Regions from separate parts of the Xanthomonas cassavae CFBP 4642 genome, predicted to be linked through region 1. Evidence: predicted binding sites of a transcription regulator. Region 1 holds the regulator's gene; the other holds the start of a gene.
The links. Region 1 encodes FliA, which starts transcription of late flagellar genes. Its sites were predicted from a motif close to TAAAGTTTNNCNNNCNNNGGCCGATAA; they were not measured.
Positions count from the first base shown of each region.

Region 2: XCSCFBP4642_RS0105360 (GGDEF domain-containing protein) is a predicted target of FliA. The motif match lies at 6,739-6,765, and genes of this name have one in related genera.

Region 1 is NZ_CM002139.1:2,412,399-2,421,331, forward strand. It holds gene XCSCFBP4642_RS0110665 (chemotaxis protein CheA) at 1-1,571, opposite strand, end outside; gene XCSCFBP4642_RS0110670 (protein phosphatase CheZ) at 1,574-2,200, opposite strand; gene cheY (chemotaxis response regulator CheY) at 2,200-2,592, opposite strand; gene XCSCFBP4642_RS0110680 (RNA polymerase sigma factor FliA) at 2,628-3,395, opposite strand; gene XCSCFBP4642_RS0110685 (MinD/ParA family protein) at 3,392-4,276, opposite strand; gene flhF (flagellar biosynthesis GTPase FlhF) at 4,263-5,954, opposite strand; gene XCSCFBP4642_RS26915 (peptidoglycan-binding protein) at 7,099-8,933, opposite strand, start outside.
Region 2 is NZ_CM002139.1:1,213,225-1,228,004, forward strand. It holds gene XCSCFBP4642_RS0105340 (PAS domain S-box protein) at 1-788, shown strand, start outside; gene XCSCFBP4642_RS0105345 (methyl-accepting chemotaxis protein) at 1,128-3,260, opposite strand; gene XCSCFBP4642_RS0105350 (glycoside hydrolase family 5 protein) at 3,531-4,955, opposite strand; gene XCSCFBP4642_RS0105355 (SulP family inorganic anion transporter) at 5,157-6,644, shown strand; gene XCSCFBP4642_RS0105360 (GGDEF domain-containing protein) at 6,883-7,863, shown strand; gene XCSCFBP4642_RS0105365 (M28 family metallopeptidase) at 8,165-9,799, shown strand; gene mdoH (glucans biosynthesis glucosyltransferase MdoH) at 10,556-12,493, shown strand; gene XCSCFBP4642_RS0105380 (alpha/beta hydrolase) at 12,870-13,538, shown strand; gene XCSCFBP4642_RS0105385 (sensor histidine kinase) at 13,543-14,595, shown strand; gene XCSCFBP4642_RS0105390 (LytR/AlgR family response regulator transcription factor) at 14,628-14,780, shown strand, end outside.

The DNA.
Region 1 (8,933 bases):
CCGGGCAGGCCGCGCAGGGCGCGGGGCAGGGGCTTGATCACCACTTCCTCGCGGCCGCGCACCTGGTCCACCACCAGGCCGAAGCGGGTTTCGCCGGCCTGCAGCAGCACCACCGTCAATAGCGGCGGTTGCTCGGCAGGCACGCCCAGCCAGCGGCGCAGGTCGATCAGCGGCAGGGTATGCGAGCGGCGGTCCAGCACGGCGCGGCCGTCGAACCAGCCCAACGAGGTCTGCGGGGCGTGCAGCACTTCGACCACGCGGGCCAGCGGCAAGGCGTAGACCGCTTCGCCGGCCTGCACCAGCAGCGTGGGCAGGATCGCCAGGGTCAACGGCACGCGGATCATGAAGCGGCTGCCGCGGCCCAGTTCGGACTGGATCTGGATCTGCCCGCTGAGTTCGCGGATGCGCGATTGCACCACGTCCATGCCCACGCCGCGGCCGGAGATGTCGGTGACCTCGGCCTTGGTGGAAAAGCCCGGCATGAAGATCAGATGCAGGCACTCGTCGGTGCTCAGGCGGGCGGCGGCTTCGGCATCGATCAGGCCCTTGTTGCGGGCGATTTCGCGCAGGCGTTCCGGGTCGATGCCGGCGCCGTCATCCTGGATCTCGATGCTGACGTAGTCGCCTTCCTGCTGCGCAGACAGACGCACATGGCCGCTGCGCGGCTTGCCGGTGGCTTCGCGCAGGGCCGGCGATTCGATGCCGTGGTCGATCGCGTTGCGCACCAGGTGCACCAGCGGGTCGGCCAGGGCCTCGACCAGGTTGCGGTCCAGTTCCGTCTCGGCGCCGATCAGTTCCAGTTCCACTTCCTTGGACAGCGTGCGCGCGACATCGCGGGCCACCTTGGGGAAGCGTGCGAATACCTTGCTCACCGGTTGCATGCGGGTGCGCATCACCGCGGTCTGCAGGCGCGCGGTGGCGATGTCCAGGGTGCTGACCGCGCGGTCGAGTTCTTCGTCGCGCAGCCGGGTGCGCAGGGTCTTGAGGCGGTTGCGCGACAACACCAGTTCGCCGATCAGGTTGACGATGGCGTCCAGGCGCTTGGTGTCCACGCGCACGGTCTGCTCGGCGTCGGCCGCCTTGGCCGCCGCCTTGGGCGCGGCCTTGGCGCCCGGCGCAGCAGCGCCGTGTGCGTCATCGTGTGCGGGTGCAGCGGCAGCGGCCTTGGGCGCGGCCTTGACCGCCGGCGGGCCGCTCTTGGCATCGAACTGCGCAATCAGCGAGGCCGGCGCATGCGGCACGGTTTCGCCCGAGCCCATCGCATCCAGCATGGCCTGCAGATAATCCAGCGACTGCTGCGCGGCATCGAAGTGATGCGCCTGCAACACCGCCTGGCCGGAGCGCGCCATGCCCAGGGTTTCCTCGGCGGCGTGGCACAGCTCCACCATGGGTTTTATCGCCAGGAAGCCGGCGCCGCCCTTGAGCGTGTGGAAGCCGCGGAACACCGCGTTGAGCTGGTCGGCTTCGTCTGGCGCCTGTTCCAGCGACACCAGCTGTTCGCCGAGGCGGTCCAGGATTTCCTGGGCCTCGACGATGAAATCGGCCGCAATATCGTCTGGAACAGCACTCATGGTTACAACCCCAATCCGGACAGCAAATCGTCGGCGTCGTCCTGCGACACCGCGTGACGGTCCAGGCCCTTGATTGCAGGACCGGCCAGACCGCCGTCGTCTTTCTTCGGCTCGGTGTTCTTCGGCGGCAGGCCGAGCGCACCGAAGCCTTCATGCACGCGCCGCACGATCCCGGCCACGCGGCGGATGATCTGCCCGCTGAGGTCCTGGTAGCTCTGCGCCAGCGACAGCTCGGTGAGGTTGTGGCGCATCTTTTCCAGCAGCGCGCCCTGGTCTTCATTGAGTCCACCGTCGCGCAGCTGGTTGGCCAGCACGCGGCACTCCTCGACCAGATCCAGCGTGCGATGGCTGGCCTTTTCGGTCATTTCCACCACGTGGTCCAGGCGCGAGCAGGCATCGTCCAGTTCGCCGGCTTCTTCGGGCACGGTGGGCAATTCGCCCAGGGCCTGCCCGAGTTCGCGGGCGAGCCGGCTCAGGCTCTGCATCATCGGGCGTGTGCGCAGGGCGGCGAGGTGATCGACCTCGCGACGCCAGGCGACCTGGTCACCGCTTTCCAGTGCATCGAGCGCGTGCTGCAGGCGCTCGATCAGGGCGGCACGTTCGGCATCGGCTTCCACGGTGGCGTTCATCAGGCGGTCGCCGCCAGACGTTCGAACACCTTGCCCAGCTTCTCTTCCAGTGTCTGCGCGGTGAACGGCTTGATGATGTAGCCGTTCACGCCGCACTGCGCGGCTTCGATGATCTGCTCGCGCTTGGCTTCAGCGGTCACCATCATCACCGGCAGGTGCTTGAGCTTGGCGTCGGCGCGGATGTTGCGCAGCAGGTCGATGCCGGTCATGCCGGGCATGTTCCAGTCCGTCACCACGAAATCGAACGGGCCCGCGCGCAGCGCAGCCAGCGCGCTGTTGCCGTCTTCGGCCTCTGCGGTATTGGTGAAGCCAAGATCGCCCAACAGATTCTTGACGATACGTCGCATCGTCGAGAAGTCGTCCACGATCAGGATCCGCATGTTCTTGTTCACATCAAGCTCCTAACTCTAAAAATTATGCGAAAAAATCAGTCATCATTTTCGACACCGGCATCGGCCAGTTCGAAGACCTTGAGGCGGCCGCGCAGACGCACCACCGCCTGGCCATGGATCTGGCAGACGCGCGATTCGCTGACACCGAGCACGGCGCCGATTTCCTTCAGGTTCAATTCCTGTTCGTAGTACAGCGACAGCACCAGCTGCTCGCGCTCGGGCAGCTGGCCGATGGCCTTGCCCAGCTCGCGGCCGAATTCGCCACGCTCCATCATCTGCTGCGGGTTGGGCCCACCTTTGGCGGTGGTGTCCAGTTCGCCGTGATCTTCGATGCGCGATTCCAGGCTCAGCACCTGGCCGCGTGCGGCGTCTTCCATCAGGCGCAGGTAGTCGGGCAGCGGCATGTCCATCGCGGCGGCCACTTCGGTGGCGGCGGCGGCGCGGCCGGTGTTCTGCTCGATCTTGCGCACCGCGGCAGCGGCGTCGCGGGCGCGGCGGTGTACCGAGCGCGGCACCCAGTCGCCACGGCGGATCTCGTCGATCATCGAGCCGCGGATGCGGATCGAGGCATAGGTCTCGAACGAGGCGCCCTGTTCGGAGTCGTAGCTGCGCGAGGCTTCGATCAGGCCGATCATGCCGGCCTGGATCAGGTCGTCCACTTCCACGCTCGCCGGCAGGCGGGCGGCCAGATGGTGGGCGATGCGGCGCACCAGGTCGGCGTGCTGGGTCACCACGTCGTTGGCGTTGTTGCGTTGCACGGCACGGTACTGCGCGGTGGCGCTCGTTGCGGTGGCGGTGCTCATGCGGCCACTCCCCGTTGGATGATGCGTTCGACAAAGAACTCGACGTTGCCGCGCGGCACGGTGGGAGCCTGCCAGCGCGAGGTACGGCGTGCGATTTCTGCGATGGCCTGCGCCGACGGACTGGCGGGGTAGGCCTTGATGACGGGTTGCTGGCGCTGCACCGACAGGCGCAGCCAGTCGTCCTGCGGCACATGGCCGAGGTAGTTCAGCGAGACATCGCCCAGGAACTTTTCGCACACGCGCGAGAGCTTGTCGTACAGCAGGCGGCCCTCGTTGGGGTCGCGCACCATGTTGGCGATGATCTGCAGGCGGTCCACGCCGCGTTCGCGCGAGAGCACCTTGATCAGCGCGTAGGCGTCGGTGATCGAGGCCGGCTCGTCGCAGACCACCACCACGGTGTCCTGGGCGGCCTGGCAGAAGGTCAGCACGCTGTCTGTGATGCCGGCGGCGGTGTCGATGACCATCACGTCCAGGTCGCGTTCCAGTTCGGAGAACACGTTGACCAGGCCGATATGCTGGGCCGGGGCCAGTTCGGCCATGTGGCGGCGACCGGAGGCGGCCGGCACCACCAGCACGCCGCCGGGGCCTTCGATGATGACCTCATCCAGCGTGCAACGGCCGGCGATCAGGTCGGCCAGGGTGTACTTGGGCGCCAGCCCCAGGACCACATCCAGGTTGGCCAGGCCAAGGTCGGCGTCCAGCAGCAGCGTGCGTTTGCCCATGTCGGCAAGCGCCACGGCCAGGTTGGCGGAGATGTTGGTTTTTCCCACGCCGCCCTTGCCACCGGTCACGGCAATGGTGCGCACCGGGCCCAGGGGCTCGGGACGGGTCGCCGACAGGGGGAAGGCGTTGGTCAGCTTGGCGTATTCACGCGACTGCATGGTTGTGCTCCGGAGTACAGGGCTTATCGGCAGCGCGCCGCAAATCTTCAAGGCGAAGAACGAGACTGGCGGCATTGGCGCGGTGCAGGTCGTCGGGGACCCGCTGTCCGTCAGTCACCCAGGTGATGGGCATTTGGTGATCGACGACGACCGACAGCGCACTACCGAAGCGGCCGGTCTCGTCAAGTTTGGTCAGCACCACGCCCTGGGGCTTGGCGTGGGCGAAGCGGCGCACGACCTCGTCGAGGTCGGAAAAGTGCGCGTTGGCAGGCAGCACCAGCAGCGAGGTGACCTGGTGCGCGGCGCGCAGCCAGTTCAGCTGGGCGGCCAGGGCGCGGTCGCGCTGGCCCATGCCGGCGGTGTCGATCAGCACCAGCTTGTAGTCGCGCAGGCGCTCGAGCAGTTCCAGCAGGCTCTCGGCGCTGTCGGCCTCGTGCACGGCGATGCCGAGCTGACGGCCGTAGCTGTGCAGCTGCTCGCGGCCGCCGACGCGCTGGGTGTCGGTGGTGACCAGGGCCACGTCGCGCGGGGCGTGCTGGGCGGCGAAGCGCTGGGCGAGCTTGGCGATGGTGGTGGTCTTGCCGGCGCCGGTCGGGCCGACCAAGGCGATCACGCCGCCGCGTTCCAGCGGGTCGACCGGGGCCACCGGCAGGCGCTTGGACAGCAGGCCCAGCATCAGCCCGCGGCCGCGGTGCAATTCGGTATCGGCCGGAATCTGCAGTGCCACGTCGCGGATCAGGCCGGCGTCGAAGCCGTAGTCGTCCATCAGCTCCAGGGCCTGCGCGCGCACCGGCGAGCCACGCAGGCGCTCGTCGGTCAGGCGGTTCATTTCGCGCTCGATCATCTGCCGCATCAGCGCCAGCTCGCCGCGCAGCTGCTTGAGTTCTTCGTCGTTCTGCGGGATCGGCGCGGCAGCCACCGGCACTGCGGCCAGCGCAGCGGGGGCGGGCGGGGCGACCACGATCGGCGGCAGCGCGGCCGGCGGCAGGATCTGCGGCAGCGCGTCGTCCAGATCGAAGTCGGCCTCGTCGGCGAAGGCGTCGTCGTCCTGGTCCTGGGCGGCATAGGCGGGGGCGGCAACCGTGGCGGCCATGACCGGAGTCGGTGCCTGGACCGGGGCGGCCTGCACGGCCGGGCGCTGCACCGGAGCGGTGGTCAAAAAGTCGGCGAACAGCTGTTCCGGCACCGCCGACAGCGCGTGTTCCTGGCGCTGCACGACCGGCGCGGGCAGGTCCTGCACGGCCGGCATCGGCGCGGCGCTGCGGATCGGGGTGGCGACCGGCGCCTGGCGCGGCACGCTGGCCGGCTGGCGCAGGGCCATGGCGGCAATCATGTCTTCGGCGGCGCTGGCCACGCGCTGGCGGTGGCTCATGGTCTCCGCGGCCGGCTTCAGCGGAGCGTGGACCGGCGCGGCGGGGCGGGCGGCAACCTGCGCCGGCTGGGCCGGGGCCTGCTGCACGGGAGCCTGCTGGGCCGGCGCGGCGCTGGGGGCCGGCGTCTCGCGGGCGGTTTCCAGGGCGCGCTGCACCAGCTCTTCGTCGTAGTTGCTGGCGGCGACGATCTCGATGCCTTCGGCGGTACGCCGGTTGGACAGGATCACGGCATCCGGGCCGTGTTCCTCACGCACCATGCGGAATGCGGTGCGCATATCCGGGGCGACAAAGCGTTTGATCTTCATGCCACGTGCCTCCAGGAACAGGACCCGCCGGACGCCGGACGGGTGCGCGATGAATGTGGGTGTGTTGCCAGCGTCATGAGTTGCCTGTCCCGGTCGTAGTTCCAAGTCCTGCCGTCCGCCCCGCAGCGGTGGTGCTGGCTGCGGTCTCGCCAGAGCTAATGCATGCGGTGTGCCAAAACGCGGCGTTGGGTTTCCGGCACACGCCGACATCGCGCCTGCGGGTCGGTGCTGCAAACGCAGTACCGGATGGAGTGGGTGGCGGTTTTCTGACACCTGGCCCGCTTCGGCTTGCTGAACTGCCCAGCCATCGGATCTCACGGCCCGGCCATCGAAGGGCTCGGCAGTCAATGCAAGAGCGGCGCCGGATCACACGCGGTTGGAGAGCATCTGCCTGGGTGTGGTCTGTGGCAGCCATCACCAGCCGCACCTTGGGGGACTTGGCCAGGACTTCCGGCAGCAGCTGGGGCAGGTGACAGGCACGTGCGCAGGTGGCTGGCGAGGCTTCACCTGCCTGCAGACAGCCCGTGTCAGGCAGGACTGAGCGCCGTGTATCGAGCGCAGCCGGCGTGACAGTTGGCCGTATAGGGGCCACTGGCGTGGCAATCGATGGGTTATCCGGTAGGCCTGCCGGGAGACCGGCCACCCGCCGTCAGCCTGTCACGCAGGTCTGGTCGCAGCCTGAGGTGCATGACACGCCCCAAACGGAGTGGTATCGCAACAGTTCAGGTCGGTGGCGTGCAGGCAGGTAGGGTTCTACCTGGTCGGCAGAAAATCGATGGTGTCGCGGTCGTTCTGGCCTTCCAACGGTGCCGCCTCGTCGCACTGCGAGTCCGCGTGGCGTGCGACATGGCGTTGCGAGGTGCCCGGCACAATTCGGGATCCGGGGGCATGACGATCAGCATCTGCAGCGCGACATCCATTGCCTGGGAATGTCGTCCGTATCGCCGCGTTCCGGGCAGTGAACGAAAGGACCAGCTCGCTAGCAGTGCCGATTGAGCTTCCGATCGCGTCGTGTCCTGGCCCTGCAGCAGTGCCGTACGCAGCGATCATGTCGAGCGAGAGTCCACTGTGCCGTTGCACCTCTTCGACCGCTTGCTGTCTGCGGGGTTCGTTTCAACGCCTGAGTGGATTTGTTATTCGCTGATTACCCGATGACCGGCCCCGGCGGCGTCGGCTGCTCCTGTTTGGCTTGCGTCATCGCCTGCTGCTGCCGTGCTGTTTTCAGCGTATGGGCCTGCACCTGTTGCATCGATGCCTCGATCGACGGTGCCGGCTCGGCGATGGATGTGGCGAAGCGCTTGGTGATGTCGTCGTAGTTCTGCGCATAGAACCGCTCGTTGACCACATCCACCCGCCCATCCCAGCCGGGCTTGAAGCCTTCCATGTACAGGGCCGCCGTGAGCTGGGTCAAGCGATCCTCCGGTAGCGGCGTGCCCTTCGCCTCCAACCGGTCTTTCACGTCCACATACAGGGGATGGCCGGGGTGCGCCGGGTCGCTGAAGGCGCGCGGTGTGGCCGAGGACTGCGTCTGCGCCGGGCTGTCGATGGCGCCTGGCAGCGATGCCTCGTCGCGCTGCGTGTCCTGGGTTTCCCGCTCGGCCGGCCGCCCGCGCTCCTGCTGCAGCTGTTGGTCCTGCTGCAACTGCCATTGGCGTTGTTGTTCCAGCAGCGCGTGTTGCTGCTGTGCAGGTAGATCGGGTGGGCTGCGTTCAGGCGTGGCGGCGAGCGGTGCGGTAGCGGGCATGACCATCACGCTGCGTGGCGCCTCCTGCGACACCGGGCCTGCGTGCTGCGACACCGGGCCTGCGTGTTGTGGCGTGTCGCGCTGGGCAATGGCTGCGCTGGCTTGCTGCTGCACCGTTGCAAGAGTATGGCGGTCGGCGATGCCGGTGACCTCATCCATGCCCTGCATCAACTGGAAGGCCTGCACACCGCGCTGGGTGGGCTGATCGTAGGTGCCGTTGATCTCCACCGGTGTCTTGATCCGCTCGTTGATACCCAGCTGGATCAGGCTGGCCTGCAGCGCCTGTACCTCGGTGCCGTGGTCGCCCGGGCGTAGCGTCGCCCCTGGTGATGGGGCTTGGTCGGGTGCGGCGTGTTCCGGTAGCGCATCGCGCGCGTTGGCCGGCTTCAGGGAATCTGCCTGGATCTGCTCTACCGCACTGCGGATCTCCTCGGTGCTGGTGGTCGCGGCGACCCGCACCACGCCATCGGCATCGCGGCGCAGATGCTGTATCGGGCTGTCCACCGAGTAGTGGCCGGACCGATCGCGCTCCAGAGCCAGCGACGTGATGGATGCGTCGATTCCGTTTGCCTCACGCGTGTGCTGCAGCGCCTGCTGGACGGCGTCGGTCGTCGTGGCATTGGGCGCAACCCCGTAGGCTGCATAGGTCGCCTGCAGGTTGACCTGGTCCTGCTGCTGCGGCGTTGGAGACCGCCGTTGCGGCATCTGCTCCATTGCCCGTGCGTGCTGGTCCAGGGCTGGCTGCAACTGCTGGCGGGTGGCGTCGAGTTCTGCCAGGACGTTGCCTTGGGCCACGTCATCGCCATTGCGCCATTGGCCTCGCGTGTCGCGCGTGTAGTACTTGCCGTCGGAGGCTTCCAGTGCGTCCGCGCTCAGCGCCGTCTGCACGGAGACCGGCATCGGGCCGAACGCATCCCAACCGTTGCGCCGATAGGCAGCTTGATAGGTTGCCGCAATTGCGGCCGGGCCACGGGCAATGTTGGCATCGATCACCTGGGCCGCCTGCTGATCCAGTTGGATGGCACGTTCGGGGCTGGCCGGATCGACATTCCAGACCGGCCGGTCATTCCGATCGACCTCGTCGGCCACCATCCGCGACCATTGTCCGTTGGTGGCATCACGCCTCCAATCGCGCTGGTACAGGTGCGCGACGTCTGCCTGGCCGGACGGCTGCACATAGGGACTAGTGGATTGCACCTTGCCCAGCGCCTGCTCGGTCGCTTCGCTGCTGGCGT
Region 2 (14,780 bases), 1.2 Mb from region 1:
GGCTGGGCGTGGAGCCCGCCAGTCTGGTCGGCATGCCCATCACCCATCTGCTCGGCGCAGCGCTCAGCGTTCCCGCCCGCACCGCGCTGGCACAGGTGGCGGCCGGACAGCGTGCCAGCTTCGAACATGTGCTGCGGATTGGCAGCACGCCGCGTGACGTGGAGATCACCCTGGTACCGGAAACCCGCCGTTCGCGTGCCGGCACGCAAGGCTTCTTCCTGATGGCGCAGGACGTGACCGCGCACAAGACGCTACACCGACTGATGCACGAGCGTGCCACCCGCGATGCGCTGACCGGCCTGCCCAATCGCCATGCCTGGACCGAGGCACTGCAGGCCGCGGTGGCGCAGGCGCATCACCTGCAGCGGGCGGTGGCGGTGATGTTTCTCGACCTGGATGGCTTCAAGCGCGTCAACGACACCTACGGCCACCGTGCCGGCGATGCAGTGCTGGTGGAGTTCGGTCGCTGCCTGCAACGCGCGGTGGAGGGGCGTTACCTGGTGGCGCGCCTGGCTGGCGACGAATTCGTGGTGCTGCTGGACAACCTGCAGGCGCCTGAGGCGGACTGCGCCACGGTGGCAGAGCGCATCCGTCACGCGGCTGCGGCAGGTGCCATGTTCGGCGAGCAGCGGCTACCGATCCAGCCCAGCATCGGCGTGGCCTGGCAGCACGGCGACCAGGCCGATGCCGCCAGCCTGATGCATGCCGCGGACGAGGCGATGTATGCCGCCAAGAACGCGCGTGGCAGCACGAACGCCGCGATGAACGGCCGCGACGCAACGCGTTGAAGTGAGCGGTCATTTGCGGTGCGTTGCGGTTCCTGCTCCCACGGAACATCGTTCTTCTTTATGGGGGAGAAGGTGCCCGAAGGGCGGATGAGGGTGCGTCAGCTGATGTGGTGATTGCGGCCGCCCATGTCTGGACGAGCGATACACGCGTTTCGATTGCCGATGAGTGCTTCTCGATTGCCTGTGCGAGGGCTTGTTGGTCGCCACATCTCGTTTGTTCGGCACTGCATCTCGTGTGTGTGTCGAAGCCCCCCGGCTGCCGGGCACCCTCACCCCAACCCCTCTCCCGCCGGGAGAGGGGCTTTGGCACGTGTTGGAATCGCCGTTTCCCGCCAGGCATTACGCGGCTTGAGCGGCGCCGTGGCGCGGCGTGGACGCAGGCTGTGCCGGCGCCAGCCGGAACACGGCCACCGCGCGCGCCAGGTCCGCCGCCTGGTCTTCCAGGCTGCGCGCCGCTGCCGTGGCTTCCTCCACCAGCGCGGCATTCTGCTGGGTCATTTCGTCCAGCTGCATCACCGTGGTGCTGACCTGTTCGATGCCGGCGCTCTGTTCGGTGCTGGCGGCGGTGATCTCGGCCATGATGTCGGTCACGCGCTTCACCGAGCTGACCACCTCGGTCATGGTGCTGCCGGCCTGTTGCACCAGGCCCGAGCCCTGTTCCACCTTTTCCACCGAGTCGGAAATCAGCTGCTTGATTTCCTTGGCCGCACCGGCCGAACGCTGCGCCAGTGCACGCACTTCCGTCGCCACCACCGCAAAGCCGCGGCCCTGTTCGCCGGCACGCGCAGCTTCCACCGCTGCGTTCAAGGCCAGGATGTTGGTCTGGAAGGCAATGCCGTCGATCACTCCGATGATGTCGGAAATGCGCGCCGAGGCCTGGGTGATGGCCTGCATGGTGGTGACCACGTCCTGCACCACGCGTCCGCCGCTTTCGGCCACATCGCCGGTGCCCTTGACCAGCTGATTGGCCTGGCGTGCGTTGTCGGCATTCTGGCGCACGGTGGACGTTAGTTCCTCCATCGAGGCGGCAGTTTCTTCCAGGTTCGCAGCCTGGTTCTCGGTGCGCGTGGACAGGTCGGCGTTGCCGCTGGCGATCTCGCCGGCGGCGGTATTGATCATCTCGGCCGAATGCTGGATGCCCTGCACGATGCCGGTGAGCTGGATCGCCGTGCGGTTGGCGGCGTCGGCCAGGCGCCCGAAGGCGCCCTCGTAATGCGATTCCACCCGCTGTGACAAATCGCCATCGGCAATCGCGGCCATGATGCGGCCCACATCGTCCAGACCGGCATCGGCCTGCTGCATCAGCCGGTTCAAGGCCTGCACCATTTCCGCGAATGCGAACTGGTAGCGCCCCTGCTCGCCGCGTGCGGAGAAGTCGCCACGCGCGGCCGCATCGGCCAGACGCGCGATATCGCCGTTGATCGCCGACAGGTTGCGCTTGACCGTATCCAGCGCCTCATGCAGGGCCGCGCGCTGGCCGGGCAGGCGGCGCATGTCGCGGCGCAGATCGCCACGGCCATACTCGCTCATGACATCCATCGCCTCGTTGATGGCATCCAGGTGCTCGAACACCACGGTGTTCACACCATGTGCCAATGTGCCGTAATCGCCGGGGAAATCCTCCGGAATGCGGTGCGCGATGTTCTCGCCCTGCTGCAGGCCAATCATGGTCTGCATCTCGCCATTGAAGCGCTGTAGCTGGGTCTGCATCTGCTGCATGCTGTGCATCAGCTGGCCGGTTTCATCGCGCGATTCCACCCGGATAGCGTTATCGAAGCGGCCCGAGGCGATCGCTTCGGCAGTGCGGGTTGCTGCACGCAACGGCGCGGCCATGGCCGAGGCAATCAGCCAGCACACGCCGATCACCATCGCTACCAACGCAGCGCCGATCAGGGTCAGCATGCGGGTGAATCCCCAGGCCTGCAGCTGGATGTCTTCGGCGTAGACGCCCATCACCAACACCCAGTTCCACGCCGGAAAGGTCTTGGCATAGCTGATCTTGGGCAGCTGTTCCTTCTTGCCCGGCTTGGGCGCGTCGTAATAGCTGAAGCCGTCGCCGCTGTCGATGGCGGTCTTGATGTCGCGATACACGTACTGCCCGGCATCGCTCTTGTAGTCGGTCATGTCGGTGCCGACCGGGCGCTTGGGGTGCATCAGGATGCGCATCTGCGGATCGACGATGAAGAAGTAGTCCACGCCATCGTGGGTGCGCATGTCGGCCAGGGTGGCGCGCGCAGCCTCTTTCGCCTGGTCAGCGGTGAGTTCGCCGCTTTTGATCTTGTCGGCGTAGTGCTGCATCACGGTCAGCCCCATCTCGACCTCGGTCTTGACGCCGAGCTTGCGTGCCTCGATCAGGTCCAGGTATTGCAGGCGCGCGGCGGCGACCGCCAACAGGATCACGCCAACGGTCAGCAGCGTGCACAACAGGACGAACTTGCGGGTGAGCGGGAGATTGGCAACGTGACGACGCAACAGGGAGACAACGAGCATGGCAACAGCATCCAGAACGCGCGCAGGGCGCCATGCCATGAATAGCGGCTGATTCACATGCCGGTTGAATGCCGATTGCGGCAGCGTCCGCCTGCGACGGATGCAATGCAGGAGCGCCCCCGGGCGCGATGGGGCGTTATCGAGAACGCTTCATCGCGCCCGGGGGCGCTCCTACAAGGTCATGTGCGTCGATCCGGCGATCGATATGAACGCCACAATGGCGGACACGCACTGCGTGCCCGCCTTATTGCATCAGCTTGCCGCGCAGAAGCCGAATTCGGCCGTCGCACCGGCGGCCAGGGTGCGGTTGAAGTCCACACCGCTGGCCTTGAGCGTGCTGCCGCTCTGCGACCAGGTGACGTTCCAGGCGTTGTTGACGGTGCCGGTGACCGGCAGCGAGATCGCCCAGGTGCCGCTGGCGGTGCCGGTGTTGGTGACCTGCACGCGATTGCAGTAGCCGCCGTTCCACTGGCTATCCACGCTCACCTTGGTGCTGAAGCTGCCGCTGGGCGTCGGCGTCGGCGTCGGCGTGGGAGTAGGTGTCGGAGTCGGCGTGGTGCTGCTCACCGCGCCCCACAGGGTGCGCAGCAGCGTCATCTTGTCCTGGCGCACGGTGGTCCAGTCATCGCGCAGGATGCCGCCGGCGTCGCCGCTGTTGGGATTCCACGACCAATAGAAGCCTTCGTTGATGCCCTTGCTGCGCAGGTATTTCACCAGCGCGTCCTGCCAGACCTTGTCGCGCGCATCGCCTTCGCCGTACTTGCCGCCGAATTCGCCCAGCAGCAACGCGTACTTGCCGGCGAACTGGCCGAAGTGGTGGTCCCAGATGGCCGGCATGTTGTTGGGGAAGTTGCTGTCGTTGAAGTACGACTGCACGTACACGTCCGGGCCGTAGACATGCGGCGCCAGCAGCAGGCGGTTGGCGGGGATGTTCAACGGGGTGCAGGCCAGCGGCTGCAGGTTGCCACCCCAGAAGATGCCGCCATTGATCGAGCACACCGGGTTATCGGTGATGCCTTCCACCGCAATGATCCACTTCGGCGCCACTGCCAGCACCGCAGCCGAGCCGCGCTCGGCGGCCTTGTTCCAGTCGGTGGCGGCGTTGCCGGTGCCCCAGGTGGCGGCGCCGTGCGGTTCGTTCTTGAGGTCCAGGCCGAGCACGTACGGCACGTTCTTGTAGCGGTTGGCCACAAAGCGCAGGTCGGCCAGCCACTGGGCTTCGGTGTAGGAGCCGGTGTACCAGAGCTCGGAGATGGCCGCGCAATCGGGGGTGTGGTGATCCAGCAGCACGTACATGCCGCGCGCATTGAATTCGTTGATCACCTTGTCGAGGATCTGCAGCGAGGTCAGGCCCTGCAGATCGGCGTTGCGGCTGTAGTCGATGCTGGTCGGCATGGTGGTGCTGCGCAGCGTGGCCGGGCAGAACGGCAGGCGCACCGCATTGAAGCCCAGTCCCTGCATCTGGACAATCATGTCCTTCCAGTTGCGCGCCCACAGGCCATGCATGACATGGTTGCCGGTCTCAAAGCCGAACACGTTGACGCCCTTGAGCTGAACCACCTTGCCGCTGTCGTCGACAACCTTGTTGTTGCTGATGGAATAGCTGAAGGCCGGCGCGGCGGCCAGGGCCATCGCGGTCGCCAGTGCGAGCGTACTTGCAGTCCTGAAGACGGACATGGTTTTCTCCCTAGATAACCGGACTCGACACCCGAGCCCAGTGAGGGGGGCATCTTGGTCCGAGGCCTCCGAAAGAGGCGTGATCTCTTCCGCAAAAAAATGCTTTGCCGCACCAGTCACATCGGAAGCGTTCGTTTGGACCACACTATTTGGGTAGTGGATGCCTACTTTCTGTCCTTTTTGTCCATGGAGTGTCCATAAATGTCCCTTCTGCGTGCCGAACTGGCGCAGTGGCGCGCTTCGCCCGCGCGCGAGTTGATGGCCGGTGCAGTCGCCACGTTTGCGCTGATTCCCGAGGTGATCGCCTTCGCCTTCGTGGCGGGTGTGGACCCGCAGGTCGGGTTGTTCGCGTCTTTCGTCATCGGCATCGTGATTGCGTTGTGTGGCGGACGCCCGGCGATGATTTCCGCTGCGGCCGGCTCGGTAGCCCTGGTGGCTGCGCCGCTGGTGGCTGCGCACGGCTTGCCGTACCTGTTGGCCGCGGGCCTGCTGGCTGGCGCGGTGCAGATCGCGTTCGGGCTGCTGCGGCTGGGCGTGTTGATGCGCTTTGTCAGCAGTTCGGTGCGTACCGGCTTTGTCAATGCGCTGGCGGTGCTGATCTTCGCCGCGCAGCTGCCGCATCTGCTGGGCGCCAACCTCGCCACCTGGGCCATGCTCGGGGTGGGTCTTGCGATCATCTACGGCCTGCCGCGCCTGCGCGTGCCCGGGCTGTCGGCGATTCCCTCGCCCCTGCTGTGCATCGCGCTGCTGACCATCGCCGGCAGCGTGCTGCACCTGCCGCTCAAGACCGTGGCCGACCTGGGCAAGCTGCCCGCTGCGCTGCCGTTCCTGCAATGGCCGGCGGTGCCGCTGACGCTGGAGACCTTGCGCATCATCGCGCTGCCGGCGCTGGCCATTGCTATGGTGGGCCTGCTCGAGTCGATGATGACCGCGCGCGTGGTCGATGAGCTCACCGACACCCCCAGCAACAAGAACCGCGAGTGCACCGGGCTGGGCATCGCCAACGCGGCGGCCAGCCTGTTCGGCGGCATCGCCGGTTGCGGCATGATCGGGCAGACCGTGGGCAACGTGAAGTACGGCGGCCGTGGCCGGCTGTCCACGCTGTTTGCCGGCGTGTTCCTGCTGATCCTGATGGTGCTGCTCAAGCCGTGGGTGTCGCAGGTACCGGTGGTCGCGCTGGTGGCGATCATGGTGATGGTCTCGGCCGAGACCTTCGACTGGCGTTCGCTGCGCACCCTCATCACCCATCCGCGTACCTCCAGCGTGGTGATGCTGGCCACCGTGGCGGTGACCCTGGCCACCCACAACCTGGCCGCCGGGGTGGCGGTGGGGGTGGTGTTGAGCGGGGTGTTCTTCACCTTCAAGGTGGCCGCGCTGCTGCAGATCACGCACGACGATGGTGCAGACGGCGTGCGGACCTACAGCGTGCGCGGGCAGGTGTTCTTCGCCTCGGCCGACGTGTTCATCGACGCCTTCGATGCGCGCCAGGTGCCCGGCCGCAGCGTGGTGATCGATGTCAGCCGTGCGCACTTCTGGGACATCACCGCCGTGGCCGCCCTGGACAAAGTGGTGCAGCGGCTGCGGCACCACGATCTGGAGGTTCGGGTCCGTGGTGTGAATGCCGGCAGCCGGCGCCTGATGCAGGCGCATGCGCTGGGCGAAGACGCGCTGGAATCGGCGCTGCCCTGAGCCCGTGCGGGCGCTACGAGTGCCAGGCGCAGCGGGCGTTTTGTCCGCTGCGCAAGGGGGCTGGCCGTTGGCTGAGCGTGGCCGTCCAACGACCTCAAGTTTGCGTGGCCCACGCCGATGAACCGGCATCCTGATTGCCGGTCGCTGTCGTGAAGCCTGTGCGTTGCCACTCCCGTTGTCTGCCAGCCGTGCCCACCCGGCACGCAAGGTCTGCGTCTGCATGTGGGCCGAGGCGCCGATGAGTACCGCGCCCTTGCTGGAGCGGATGGTGGACATGACCGCCATCCGCGATGCCGATCTGCTCGACCTGAGCCTGCTGCGCACCATGCGCGAGGTCTGTGCCGCCGACGACCTGTCGCTGCTGCGCATCGCCCCAGACGGCCGCAGCATGGCCGAAACCCGGCTGCGCGACGATGGCCGGCTGCAGTTGACGGTGGCCGAGCTGAAGGATACGCAGCTGCGTGCCCAGCTGGCCGATGTGCATGGCGCGGGCGAGATGGTGCAGCTGCACCAGGACGGCCGCGCGCTGCTGGTCTACCCGATGATGGAAGCACGCGGCATCCGCACCTGCCTGCGGGTGGGCAGCGCACGCGCGCCCGGTGCCGCCGAGCAGGCGATGCTGCAAGGCTTCGCACGTTTCTTCCAGAACTACCGCAGCCTGCTCGACGATGCCCAGCGCGACGCGCTGACCGGCCTGCGCAACCGCAAGACCTTCGACGATGTGATCCTGCCGCTGTTCTCCGGCAGCGCCGAGGCGGCAGCGCCGCAGGGCGTGTGGCTGGGGATCGTGGACATCGATCACTTCAAGCGCGTCAACGACACCTTTGGCCATCTGTATGGCGACGAGGTTCTGTTGCTGGTGGCGCAGCTGATGCAGCGTGCGTTTCGCCGGGACGATCTGCTGTTCCGGTTCGGTGGCGAGGAATTCGTGATCGTGCTGCGCGGTGTGGATCGCGATGTCGCGGTCGGCTTGTTCGAGCGCTTCCGTGCGGCGGTGGCCGGGCACGACTTCCCGCAGGTGGGCCAGGTCACCCTCAGCGCCGGCATCGTGGAACTGACCCATGGCCGGTTGATCAGCCAGATGCTCGACGAGGCCGACAAGGCGCTGTACTGGGCCAAGCAGCACGGCCGTAATCGCGCGGCGGTGTATGCCGAATTGATCGCCAGCGGCCAGATGCAGCAGCTCGCCCAGCAGGTCGGCAGCGTCGACCTGTTCTGAGCGCGGCAATCATGTCCATTGCGCAACCTCGGGCTGGCGCGCCTGTGTGCCTGATCCAGGTGGCCTGCGCGCAGACCGTGGTCCTCGCGCTTGGCGCAGGATCCTGACGACTGCGCGCAGCCACGCTACGCCAGCACGACAGGCCGTGTCCGCATGCAGCAAACCCGTCGGCACGGATCGCACCTCACTGCACCGCCAGCAGGTCCCGGCCGCAGTGGCTACACTCGGGGGCTGTTCGGATAACACCTGGGGTGCTGCAGTGAAGCGAGTTGTGATCAAGCGTGCCGGCAAGACCGTGACGATGGGCCTGCTGGCGATGGCGGTCTCGACCGTGGTGATGGCGCAGGCGCCGACGTTCGATGGCGCGCGCATCTCGCGCGACGTCAAGGAACTGGCCTCCGACGCCTACGAAGGCCGCGGCCCGGCCACCGCCGGCGAAGAGAAGACCATTGCCTACCTGAGCAAGCAGTTCGCAGATGCCGGCCTGCAGCCTGGCGGCGATCTCGCCGATGGCAAGCGCCTGTGGACCCAGGCGGTACCGTTGCGGCGCGCCGATATCGTCGGTGCACCGACCATTGCGCTAGCCGATGCCGGCAAGGCGCAGCCGCTGACCCAGGGCAAGGAGATCGCCATCCGCGCCGCATTGGACGGATCGTCCAAGGTCGACATCGCCAACGCGCCGCTGGTGTTCGTCGGCTACGGCGTCAAGGCGCCCGAGCGTGACTGGGACGACTTCAAGGGCGTGGACCTGAAGGGCAAGATCGCGGTGGTGCTGATCAACGACCCGGACTTCGAAACCGGCAAGGGCGCCTTCGACGGTGCCGGCATGACCTACTATGGCCGCTGGACCTACAAGTACGAAGAGGGCGCACGCCAGGGCGCGCTCGGCGTGCTGGTGGTGCACGAAACCGCGCCGGCTTCCTACGGCTGGGACACCGTGGCCAGTTCCAACACCAACACCATGTTCGACGTGGTGCGCGACAACCCGCGCGCGGCGCATCCCACGCTGGAAGGCTGGATCCAGCGCGATCTGGCGGCCACGCTGTTCAAGCGCGCCGGCCTGGATTTCGACGCATTGAAGAAGCAGGCGCAGATTCGCGGCTTCAAGCCGGTGGAACTCAAGGGCCAGGGCCTGAGCGCAAGCTACCAGGTCACCTCCGAGGTGATCACCTCGCATAACGTGGTGGCGCGGCTGGAGGGCAGCAAGCGGCCCAACGAGACGCTGATCTACAGCGCGCATTGGGACCACATCGGCGTCGGCAAGCCGGACGCACGCGGCGACACCATCTTCAACGGCGCGCTGGACAACGCCAGCGGTACCGCCGCCTTGCTGGAACTGGCGCGCGGCTTCGCCAAGGCGCCCAGGCCGGAGCGCTCGGTGGTGTTCCTGGCGGTTACCGCCGAGGAAAAGGGCCTGCTGGGCTCGGAGTTCTACGCCTCCAAGCCGCTGTACCCGCTGGACACCACCGTGGCGGTGATCAACATGGACGGCATGAACCCGTTCGTGCCCTCGCGCGACTTCGGCATCTACGGCACCGCCAAGCTCGAATTGCTCGACCAGCTCAAGACCGTGGCCGCGCAGTCCAAGCTGCGCTACACCCCCGATCCCAAGCCGCAGGCCGGTTACTTCTTCCGTTCCGATCACTTCTCCTTCGCCAAGCGTGGCGTGCCGGCGCTGTCGTATGCGGCCGGGCAGGATTGGGAAGTGGGCGGCGTGGCCGCAGGCAAGGCCGCATCCGACGACTACACCGCCAAGCGCTATCACCAGCAGGGCGATGAGTGGACGCCGGACTGGACCTTCGCCGGCGCCGCGCGCGACCTGGGCGTGCTGTACGCGCTGGGCCAGCAGCTGGCCGATTCGCGCCAGTGGCCGAACTGGAGCAGCGATTCGGAGTTCCGCGCCACCCGCGATGCCAGCGAGGCGGCACGCAAGTAGTCCGCATCAGCGGTGAGGCCATGCCGACACGGCGTGGCCTCGGTGCCGCGCGCTGGCAGTCAGGCGGGGCCTGGCCTGGCAGCGTGTGGCGCCAACGGCGCGTCCTGCAGTTGGCCGCCGCCAACGCCGGTGCCGTCTACAGAGCCAGCCCCGGGCGGTATGGCGGTCTGCCGGGTTGCCTGGTGGTGGCCAGGCCGCATCCGCGCGCGACGGCACTCGACATGTGTGGCACTGGCACCGCTGCGCGCGAATCTGTGGACCCGTGCGAGCAGCACAGGCAGGGGGTGCGTCAGGCACCTGCGGCGTATCCGGTGGCACGGCATGCCCCGGGCGCATGCGCTGATCCACGCAGCCGTTTGCAGGCCGCCGCGCGGTTGCTGGCATATTGCTTGCATCGATGGCTGTAACAGCAGGGCCGGCGGGCCGTGCCAGTGTGCGCGCCGGCCTGCAATCTGTTGGGGTTGCGTTCGGTTGTCACGGCGTAGTCTGCCGCGCGGTCCTCGTGGGGAGGGGCGAAGACCGCACCATAGTCTTTGTTTCCTTTAACGGACGATTCTTTAGGATGAGCCGCGACGTTGCGTCGCCGCCAGGAGAGCTTGTGCATCGGAGTGGTTCCAAAGCTGCCCATCCCGCGTTGTATCTGCACACCGCAAGGCGTGCTCCCGTCGCCGCGCGCAGGGCGCCGCCGCGACGCGTTGCCGCGATGCATCTCCCGTTTCCGCCCACACTGTCGCGCTTGTGCGACGGGCAGCCCTGATGGACGGTACCGTGACCCTTTCCCCCGCACCAACCGACTGTCCCACCGTCTCCGCGCTCGATGCCGGCCAGCCCACGCTGCCGCCGCAAGCGCCGTTGGCGATGCCCGAACAATCGCTGCGCGAAGGCCGTCTGCAGGTGCCGCATCAGCGCACCGCGCCGGTCGGCATCGGCGTGCGGCGCTTTTATCTGATCGGCGGCACCTTCGCCACCACCGCCGTGGCGGTGTGGGTGATGCTCAGCGTGCTATGGCCCGATGGCATCAGCGTGCTGGAAGGCTGCCTGGTTGGGCTGTTCGTGCTGCTGTTCGCCTGGATTGCGATGTCCTTCGCCAGCGCGGTGGCCGGTTTCGTCACCGTGGTGGCGCGTGCCGGGCGCAAGCTCGGCATCGACCCGGAGCAGCCACTGCCTACGCTGCGCTCGCGCACCGCGCTGCTGATGCCCACCTACAACGAAGATCCGCGCCGGCTGTTGGCCGGCCTGCAGGCCATCTACGAATCGGTGGCCGAGACCGGCCTGCTGGAGCACTTCGACTTCTTCGTGCTCAGTGACACCACCCGCGAGCACATCGGCCGCGCCGAAGAACTGGTCTATAACGACCTGTGCGACCGCGTCGGCGGGCATGGGCGCATCTTCTACCGCCGCCGTGCGGACAATGCCGCGCGCAAGGCCGGCAACGTGGCCGACTGGGTGCGTCGCTTCGGCGGCAGCTATGCGCAGATGCTGATCCTGGACGCCGACAGCGTGATGACCGGCGACACCATCGTGCGGCTGGTCGCGGGCATGGAAAACAACCCGGACGTGGGCCTGATCCAGACCCTGCCGGCAGTAGTCAACGGGCAGACCCTGTTCGCCCGCATGCAGCAGTTCGGCGGGCGCGTGTACGGGCCGATCATCGCCTTCGGCGTGGCCTGGTGGCACGGCGCCGAGAGCAATTACTGGGGGCACAACGCCATCATCCGCACCCAGGCGTTTGCCGATCATGCCGGCCTGCCGTCGCTGCGCGGGCGCAAGCCGTTCGGCGGCCACGTGCTCAGCCACGACTTCGTCGAAGCGGCGCTGATGCGGCGCGGCGGCTGGGCCATGCACATGGTGCCGTACCTGCAGGGCAGCTACGAAGAAGGCCCACCCACGCTCACCGACCTGCTGATCCGCGACCGCCGCTGGTGCCAGGGCAACCTGCAGCATGCCAAGGTGGTGAGCGCCAAGGGGCTGCACTGGATCAGCCGCATGCACATGCTGATCGGCATCGGCCATTACTTCACCGCCCCGATGTGGGGCCTGCTGATGTTGATCGGCATCGGCATTCCACTGGCTGGCGGCGGCATCGACCTGGCAGGCGACCTGCCGTTCTCGCCGGCGCGCTACTGGCACGGCAGCAGCCAGGGCAGTGCGATCTGGATCTTCATCTGCACCATGTTCGTGCTGCTGGCGCCCAAGCTGCTGGGCTACATCGCACTGCTGCTCAACCCGCGCGAACTGCGTGCCTGCGGCGGTGCCATTCGCGCCGCGCTGAGCATTGTGCTGGAAACCGTGCTGGCCGCGTTGATGGCGCCGGTGGTGATGTATCTGCAATCGCGCGGGGTGTTCGAAGTATTGGCCGGCAAGGATTCGGGCTGGGACGCGCAGGTGCGCGACGACGGCAAGCTGTCGTGGCCGGCGCTGTTGCGCAGCTACGGCGGGCTGACCGTGTTCGGTGTGTTCATGGGCGCGGTGGCCTATACCGTCTCGCCTTCGCTGGCAGCGTGGATGGCGCCGGTGATCGTGGGCATGGCGGTGTCGATCCCGGTGGTGGCGCTGACCTCGCTGCGCCGCTCCGGCCTGGCACTGCGCCGCGCCGGCATCTTCTGCATCCCCGAAGAGCTCGATCCGCCCAAGGTCCTGATGCGCGCTTCAGAACTGCGCCGCGCCGCGGCGCTGGAACCGTCGCTGATCTGAGCGACCCTGCCATGCTGGCCCGTGTCAGCACGCGTGCATCAGGCACCGCCGGCCTCGCTGTGTCGCTACAGCTGGCGCTGTGCCACGCCAGCATCCAGAGCAAGTCCTTCCGACATCGACCCGGGCAGGGTTGCGCGCGCCCGAGCCACGTCGCAGCTGCAGGCCATCGCCGATCTGAGTGGCCGCCACGCCAGTGCGCTCTGGGCAGTGCGTGCATCCCCCGTTGCCGTAATGATTCACGGCGCAGCAGCTGCCCGGATGGCGATACCAGGCACATCCGGCACCCCATCAACGGCAAGGCGGCGCAGTCGAACCCCGGCGTGATCGGGCAGGCCCGGTGCGCAAGGCATAATGCCCGGCCCCCGAACGGAGCTGGATGATGCTGGAAGTGATCGAACGCGAGACCGGACCGAACCCGCAATGGACCGTGCTGTGGCTGCATGGCCTGGGGGCCGACGGCAGCGATTTCGCCCCGCTGGTGCCGGAACTGGTGCGCCCGGACTGGCCGGCGCTGCGCTTCGTGTTCCCGCATGCGCCGATCCGCCCGATCACCATCAACAACGGCGTGCGCATGCGCGGCTGGTACGACATCGTGGGTATGGATTTCGCCCAGCGTGCCGACAAGGCCGGCATCGCCGAATCGGTGGCCCAGGTCCAGGCGCTGATTGCCTACGAGCAATCCCGCGGCATCGCGCCCGGGCGCATCCTGCTGGCCGGCTTCTCGCAGGGCGGCGCGGTGACCCTGGCGGTGGGCCTGCAGCGCAGCGTGCCGCTGGCCGGGCTGATCGCGCTGTCGACCTATCTGCCGGACCCGGCCGCCGCCGCCAGCCAGCTGCAGCCGACCGCCACCAGCCAACCGCTGTTCATGGCCCACGGCAGCGCCGACCCGGTGGTGCCGTTCGCCGCTGGCCAGGCCAGCATGCAGACCTTGCGTACGCTTGGCTTCGCGCTGGACTGGCACAGCTACCCGATGGGCCATCAGGTCTGCCTTGAAGAGATCGACGCCCTGCGCGACTGGATGCAGGCGCGCTTGACCGCTGCCTGAGCCCATGGCCGCCAGCGCGCCACAGATCGCCTGGATGCCGGACCTGTGCCGGCTGCCCCGGCTGGGCGCGATGCTGGGGCTGGCCGAGCTGGTGGTGCTGGTGGTGACCCTGGTACCGGACGCCGGCGCGGCGCGCAGCATCACCTTGTCGCGCTTCGTCTCCGCCAGCGGCCTGGCGCTATGGCTGGCGTTGGCGGTCAGCGTGTTGCTGTGCGTGCTGCGGCCCGCGTTGTCGCGGCTGCCGCCACGGCTGGGCGGGCTGGCCGCGCTGTCGATCGCCGCCGTGGTGGCGATGCTCGGTGCCGGGATCGTGCACGCCCTGTATGCGGCGCTCGACCAGGCACCGCTGGGCCCGTTGGTGGGTTTCTGGCGGTTCACCCTGGGCAGCGCGGCCACCGTGGTGCTGATCACCGCACTGGCGTTGCGCTACTTCTACGTCAGCGACCGCTGGGAGGCGCAGGTGCAGGCCAATGCCCGCGCCGAGGCGGATGCGCTGCAGGCGCGCATCCGCCCGCATTTCCTGTTCAACAGCATGAATCTCATCGCCAGCCTGCTGCGCCGCGACCCGGTGGTGGCCGAGCAGGCGGTGCTGGACCTGTCGGACCTGTTCCGCGCCGCGCTCGGCGCCGGCGAGGGCATGTCCAGCCTGCGCGCCGAATGCGAGCTGGCCGAGCGCTATCTGGCGATCGAATCGCTGCGCCTGGGCGAGCGCCTGCAGGTGCGCTGGCACCGCCAGGAGCCGTTGCCGTGGGAGCTGCCGATGCCGCGCCTGGTGCTGCAGCCGCTGGTGGAAAACGCCGTGCTGCACGGGGTCTCGCGCATGCCCGAGGGCGGCACGCTGTACCTGTCGCTGCGCCAGCGCGGCAGCCAGCTGCAGATCCGTATCGTCAACCCGGCCCCGCAGCCGGGAACCCAGGCGCCGCTGCTTGCCGGCGCCGGGCACGCCCAGGCCAGCATTTCGCACCGGCTGGCGTTCCAGTTCGGTGCCGGGGCACGGATGGCGGCCAGCTGGGCCGAAGGCTACTATGCCTGCGAGATCACATTGCCGCTGCCGTGAGGGAGCGTCACCGCAGCGTAGGGGGGATGTCCATGACGGCCACGCAAGTGCGGGTGTTGATCGCCGATGACGAGCCACTGGCGCGCGAGCGCCTGCGCATGCTGCTGGCCGAGCATCCACAGGTGCAGGTGATCGGCGAGGCCGAGAACGGCCAGCAGGTGCTGCAGCAATGCGAGCAGTGGCAT